One region of the Thauera sinica genome, then DNA from elsewhere that is predicted to be linked to it. Evidence: predicted binding sites of a transcription regulator. Region 1 holds the regulator's gene; the other holds the start of a gene.
The links. Region 1 encodes LexA, which represses DNA repair genes until DNA is damaged. Its sites were predicted from a motif close to ACTGTATNTANATACAGT; they were not measured.
Positions count from the first base shown of each region.

Region 1 (3,403 bases):
TGACGATTTCAGGTTGCATTATGCGATTCCAGTTTCTTGACCAGTTCGAATACCGAGGCTACATGCCCGCGGGGACTTACATCGTACAGCGCGTGGCGGATCGTCCCCTGCTTGTCGATGATGAAGGTCGACCGCCGCACGTACATCTTCTTCACACCGTCGACTTCCTTCGCCTGCCACACCCCGTACAGCCGGCACACCTCGGTGTCGCTGTCCGACAGCAGGCGGATAGACAGGCCCTGCTGGTCGCGGAATTCGGCGTGCGTGATGCAGTCGTCCGGGCTCACGCCGATCACGATGCAGCCGTGGCGGGCGAACCCGTCTTCATGGTCGCTGAAGTCCGCGGCCTGAAGCGTGCATCCGGGCGTGTTGTCGCGTGGGTAGAAATAGAGAACCACATGCTGCTTGCCGAGTGCGGAGGCGAGATCGAAAATCTCCATGTCCGCGTCAGGCAAGGAAAACGAGGGTGCAAGGTCTCCGCTTTGCAGCATGGGTTCTCCCTGACGTGTGGCGGATTCTAGCCGAGTGCTCAGGCGAACTCTACCGGAGCCGGCCGCGGGCCGGGGCGGAATGATCATTTCGGCGTCCTCCCTCATCGACGGCCGGCCCCGCGTGATTGCGGGCGGCGCATGGAGAACCAATAGCCCAGATGCGCCGGCGGCTCAAGACGCAACGCATCATGGGCGCAACGACGGAGGTGCGAGATGTCCCCCACGACCATGCGTGCGATGCTGTTCGAGCGCCCCGGCCAGGCCCTGCGCATGGCCGAACTCCCCGTGCCGGTTCCCGCTGCGGGCGAAATCCTGCTGCGGGTGGAGGCTTGCGGCGTCTGCCGCACCGATCTGCACCTGATCGACGGCGAGCTTCCGGACCCCGTCCTGCCGATGGTGCCCGGGCACGAGATCGTCGGCCGTGTCGTCGCCACCGGCAGCGGCGTGCGCGGCGTCGCGGTCGGGCAGCGCATGGGCGTGCCCTGGCTGGGCTGGACCTGCGGCACTTGCGGCTACTGCGCCAGCCATCGCGAAAACCTGTGCGACCACGCCCGCTTCACCGGCTACCAGATCCACGGCGGCTACGCCGAATACACCGTGGCCGATGCGCGCTACTGCTTTCCGCTGCCCGGCGCGATCGATGCCGCACAAGCCGCGCCGCTGCTGTGCGCCGGCCTGATCGGCTACCGCGCGCTCGTCATGGCGGGCGACGCCCGGCGCCTGGGCATCTACGGCTTCGGCGCCGCGGCGCACATCATTGCCCAGGTGGCGGTGTGGCAGAAGCGCGACGTGCTGGCCTTCACCCGGCGCGGTGACGAAGCAAGCCAGTCCTTCGCCCGCAGCCTCGGCGCCCGCTGGGCCGGCGCCGCGGAGGACGTCCCGCCCGTGCCGCTCGACGCCGCGCTGATCTTCGCACCCGCCGGCGAACTGGTACCCGCTGCGCTGCATGCCATGGCCAAGGGCGGCACGGTGGTCTGCGCCGGCATCCACATGAGCGACATCCCGGCCTTTCCCTACCGCATCCTGTGGGGCGAGCGCCGCATCGTCTCGGTGGCCAACCTGACCCGCCGCGACGGCGACGAATTCCTCGCACTGGCGCCGCAGGTACCGGTGCGCACCGAGGTCACCCGCTTCCCCCTCGCCGACGCCAACCTGGCACTCGAGCGCCTGCGGCACGGCCGGTTGCAGGGCGCCGCCGTGCTGCTGCCCTGATCCGCCGCGGTGGATCGGGGCAGCACACCACCACCAAAATTGCGGGAGGGGCTTGCTCCGGGTTCGAGACTGTTTAAAATTACAGCATCACCCGGAGACAGCCATGCCCCCCCGTAGCGACAGCCTGACCGCCCGCCAGCAGGAAATCCTCGACTTCATCCGCGGCACCGTCGAATCCGAAGGCCGTCCACCGACCCGCGCGGAAGTCTGCTCGGCATTCGGCTTCCGCTCACCCAACGCCGCCGAGACCCACCTGCGCGCGCTCGCCGCCAAGGGCGCGATCCTGCTCGAGGAAGGCCGGGCACGCGGCATCCGCCTCGCCGAGGCGCTCGGCCTGCCGCTGGTCGGCCGCGTCGCCGCCGGCAGCCCCATCCTCGCTGCCGAGCATGTGGAGGCACGCTTCCAGCTCGATCCCGCCCTGTTCTCGCCGCGCGCCGACTACCTGCTGCGGGTGCGCGGCCTGAGCATGCGCGATGCCGGCATCCTCGACGGCGACCTCATCGCGGTGCATCGCAGCGGCGAAGCGCGCAACGGCCAGATCGTCGTGGCCCGCGTCGATGACGACGTCACCGTGAAGACGCTGCAGCGCAAGGGGCCGCTGGTCGAACTGCTGCCGGCGAATCCGGATTTCCACCCCATCGTCGTCGATACCCGCCGCGAACCGCTGGTGATCGAAGGCATCATGGTCGGCCTGATCCGCAAGGATCACTGAGCCGGCCGGCAGGTTTTCCCGACGGCGTACGCCAGGCGGTTTGCCATGAGTGCTCCCGCATGGCTGCCGGAAGGAGGCGCCTTCCCTCCCCCGGAAGATTCGCTCCGCGCCCCGGGTCGGCCGTGCAAGGCCGGCCCTCCGCCATGCGACGACGGGGGGACAGTCCGGTGAGCGCTGCCGCCGCCCTTGCTTCCGCGGCCGGACTTTGCAGCACGCTGGCCGGCTCGGTGTGGCAGGCCAGCCGGCTGGCGCACGGCGGCGGCCCGGTCCTCTCCAGCGGCTTCGATGCGCTGGATGCCGAACTGCCCGGCGGCGGCTGGCCGGCCAACGCCCTGATCGAGCTGCTGGCCGACCACCCCGGCGTGGGTGAGCTGTCGCTGCTGCTGCCGGTGCTGGGCCGTCCCGCGTCCGGGCGCTGGTTCGCCTGGGTATCGCCGCCCTTCCTCCCTTATGCACCGGCACTGGCTGCGGCGGGCGTGCCGCTTTCCCGCTTGCTGCTGATCCGCCCCGGTGCGGGCGGCGACGCGCTGTGGGCGGCCCGGCAGGCCGTCGCCTCGGGCGCCTGCGTGGCGGTCCTTGCCTGGCTGCAGCGCATCGATACCGCCGGCCTGCGCCGGCTCCAGCTCGCGGCGGAAGAAGCCGCCACGCCCCTCTTCCTGTTCCGCCCGCGCGCAGCGGTCCGGCAGTCCTCGCCCGCGCCGCTGCGGTTGGCCCTCTCCGGCGCGGGCGGAATGCTGCAGGTCACCATCCTGAAGCGGCGGGGGCCGCCCGCGGCAGGGCCCCTGCTCCTGCCCGTGCGCCACCTGCAGGACGATGCCGCAGGTCTGCCCGGCAACGAGGCCGGCATGGCGGCACCGCTGCTCTCCCTCGGGCGGATGGCGGCGGAACGGGAGCAGGAGGGCATGCCGCAGGCGATCCCGCACCCTGCCCCGCCGCCCCTGTCGCTCGTGCGCTGACCCATGCTGTGGCTCGCCCTGCTGCTGCCCGA
Region 1 covers NZ_CP023439.1:1,908,647-1,912,049, reverse strand. The annotation lists gene CCZ27_RS08340 (FKBP-type peptidyl-prolyl cis-trans isomerase) at 1-19, opposite strand, end outside; gene CCZ27_RS08335 (peroxiredoxin) at 9-491, opposite strand; gene CCZ27_RS08330 (zinc-dependent alcohol dehydrogenase family protein) at 705-1,703, shown strand; gene lexA (transcriptional repressor LexA) at 1,807-2,415, shown strand; gene imuA (translesion DNA synthesis-associated protein ImuA) at 2,583-3,371, shown strand; gene CCZ27_RS08315 (Y-family DNA polymerase) at 3,375-3,403, shown strand, end outside.

Region 2 (3,403 bases), 490 kb from region 1:
CCCGCGCGACCGCGGCACGCTGGCGTTCGCCGCCGGACAGTTCGCCCGGGGTGTGGTCGAGCCGGTGCCCTAGGCCGACCTCGCGCAGCATCGCCGCGGCCTGCTCGTCGGCCTCGGCCCGCGCCATGCGGCGGATGTAGAGCGGCATGGCGACGTTTTCCAGCGCGGTGAATTCGGGCAGCAGGTGGTGGAACTGATAGACGAAGCCCAGCGCCGCATTGCGCAGGCGTCCGCGCTCAGCCTCGGACAGCGTGGAGAAATCCCTGCCCATCAGCCGCACGGCGCCGGCACTCGGCGCATCCAGGCCGCCCAGCAGGTGCAGCAGCGTGCTCTTGCCCGAGCCCGAGGCGCCGACGATGGCCAGCCGTTCGCCGCGCGCCACCGCCAAGCTCACGCCGGCCAGCACCTGCACCGCATCCGCGCCTTCGCGAAAGCGCTTTTCCAGCCGCTCGCAGGCCAGCACCGGCCCGCCGCCCGCGGCATCGTTCCTCGCGGTTCCGATCACGTTCTCACTCATAGCGCAGCGCCTCCGCCGGATTCACCTTCGATGCCCGCCAACTGGGGTACAGCGCCGCCAGCAGGGTGAGCGCGAAGGACACCGACACGATGCTGACGACGTCGCTCCACAGGACCTTGGACGGCAGCTCGTCGATGTAGTAGATCTCCTTGTTCCACAGCGTCATGCCGGTGATCGTCTCGAGCACGGGGATCACCACGTCCAGGTTGTGCGCGATCAGCAAGCCGCCGGCCACGCCGCCGGCCAGGCCGACGAGGCCGATGATCGTGCCCTGCAGCACGAACACCGCCATGATCGATGCCGGGCTGGCGCCCAGCGTGCGCAGGATGGCGATGTCGGCATACTTTTCCTGCACCGCCATCACCAGCGTGGACACGATGTTGAAGGCGGCCACCGCGACGATCAGGAACAGGATCAGCGTCATCATCGTTTTCTCCAGCGCCACCGCGCGGAAGAAATTGGCGTGGCTGCGCGTCCAGTCGGCAACGACGAGGCCCGGTTCCGTCAGCGTGGCGGCCAGTTCGCGCGCCACCCGCGGCGCGGCGAACAGGTCGTCGAGCTTGAGCCGCACCCCGCTCACCTCCTCGCCCATGCGGTACAGCGCCTGGGCATCGGCGAGGTGGATCAGGGCGAGGCCCGAGTCGTATTCGTACATGCCGGCCTCGAACACGCCAACCACCTCGAACTGCTTGACGCGGGGCAGCACCGCCGCCGGCGTCACCAGGCCCTGCGGCGCGATCAGCGTGACCTTGTCGCCCGGCGTGACGCGCAGCGCCAGCGCCAGGTCGCGCCCCAGCACGATGCCGAAGCGGCCCGGCTGCAGCGCCTCGAACGCGCCCGCCTTCATGTGCTGGGCGAAATCGGCCACCTTGTCCTCCTCGGAGGGGATCACGCCGCGCACCATGGTGCCGCGCACCGCCTCGTCGAAGGACAGCATGCCCTGCTCCTGCACATAGGGCGCCGCCGCCTTCACCGACGGATGCCGCACCGCTTCGTCGGCCACCTGCTGCCAGGACGCCAGCCCGGTGCCGATCCCCTGGATCTGCACGTGCGAGGCCACGCCGAGGATGCGGGTGCGCAGTTCCTCCTGGAAGCCGTTCATCACCGACAGCACCACGATCAGCGCCGCGACGCCGAGCGCGATGCCCAGCATCGACACCAGGGAGATGAAGGAGATGAAGCGGTTGCGGCCCTGCGCCCGCTTGCGTGAGCGGGTATAGCGCAGGCCGACGAGAAATTCGTAACGCATCGATCGATCGGGGACGGGCCGGAGATGGCGAGGCCGGCATTGTGCCGGGGATGACGGCCGCTGGGGAGCCCGACGACAAATGAGTGTGTAAGCGGCGATGGGCAGCGGCACGGCAGAGAGGGCACGGATGCCCCTGCCGCCGCCGCGGCGGCCGGAATGCGGCAGGCCCGTGGCGGCCGGCTCCCCCTGGCATCAGAGGGCCGCTGTTGACTTCGATGACTGTATTTAAATACAGTTTTCAACATGCTTCCCCCCTACGCCGAACTCCATTGCCTGACGAACTTCAGCTTCCAGCGCGGCGCTTCGCACCCCGAAGAACTCGTCGCGCGGGCAGCCGGGTACGGCTACGCCGCGCTGGCGATCACCGACGAATGCTCGCTCGCCGGCGTGGTGCGCGCCCATCGCGCATTGCAGGATCTGCCGCCCGGTGCCGCGCCGAAGCTGATCGTCGGCAGCGAGATCCACCTCGCCGGCGGGCCCTGCGTGGTGCTGCTGGCCACCTGCCGCGCGGGCTACGGCCAGTTGTCGCGGCTGATCACCACCGCGCGGCGTGCCGCGGCAAAGGGCGAATACCACTTGGCGCGCGAGGCGTTCGGGCGCATCGCCCCGGCCGGCCTGCGGGACTGCTTGGCGCTGCTGGTACCGCCGCCCGGCCTGCCGGACGCCACCGCCCTGCCCGCCGACGCCCGCTGGCTGGCCGGGCTCTTTCCCGGCCGCGCCTGGCTGGCGGTGTCGGTCGGCTTCGACGGCCGGGACCGCGCCCGCATCACCGCCCTGCGCCGCCTCGCGCGCGCCGCCGGCCTGCCGGCGGTGGCCGCCACCGGCGCACTGATGCACGACGCCGCCCGCCGCCCGCTCGCCGACGTGCTCACCGCCACGCGGCTGCATTGCAGCGTGGCCGAAGCCGGACTGCAACTGGCGCCGAACGCCGAACGCCGGCTGCACGACCGCGATGCGCTGGCGCGGCGCTACCCGCCGGCATTGCTGGCGGAAACCCTGGCGGTGGCCGCGCGCTGCCGCTTCAGCCTGGACGAACTGCGCTACGAATACCCGGAAGAACTGGTCCCGCCCGGCGAGACGGCCACCTCCTGGCTGCGCCGGCTGGTCGAGGACGGGCTGCGCTGGCGTTTCCTGCGGCACGAAGCCGTGCCCGACGTGCCGGGGTCGGACGTGCCGGAGCCGGACGCCGGCCGGACGCCGCCGCCGTCCGACCCGGTGCCGCCCGCCGTCCGCGGCCGGATCGAGCACGAACTGGCGCTGATCGCCGAGCTGGGTTACGAGGCTTACTTCCTCACCGTGCACGACGTCGTGCGCTTTGCCCGCAGCGCCGGCATCCTGTGCCAGGGGCGCGGCTCGGCGGCGAATTCCGCGGTGTGCTGGGCGCTGGGCGTCACCGAGGTCGATCCCGCGCTGGGCATCATGCTGGTCGAACGCTTCATCTCGCGTGAACGCAACGAGCCGCCCGACATCGACGTCGATTTCGAGCACGACCGGCGCGAGGAAGTCATCCAGTACATCTACCGCAAATATGGCCGCGAACGCGCCGCGCTGGCCGCCACCGTGATCACCTACCGCGCCCGCAGCGCGCTGCGCGACGTCGGCCGCGCGCTGGGCCTGGGCGAAGCGCAGATCGAACG
Region 2 covers NZ_CP023439.1:1,420,311-1,423,713, reverse strand. The annotation lists gene lolD (lipoprotein-releasing ABC transporter ATP-binding protein LolD) at 1-517, opposite strand, end outside; gene CCZ27_RS06240 (lipoprotein-releasing ABC transporter permease subunit) at 510-1,766, opposite strand; gene CCZ27_RS06235 (error-prone DNA polymerase) at 2,010-3,403, shown strand, end outside.
Region 2: a site for LexA is predicted at 1,985-2,002, ahead of CCZ27_RS06235 (error-prone DNA polymerase). Genes of this name have one in related genera too.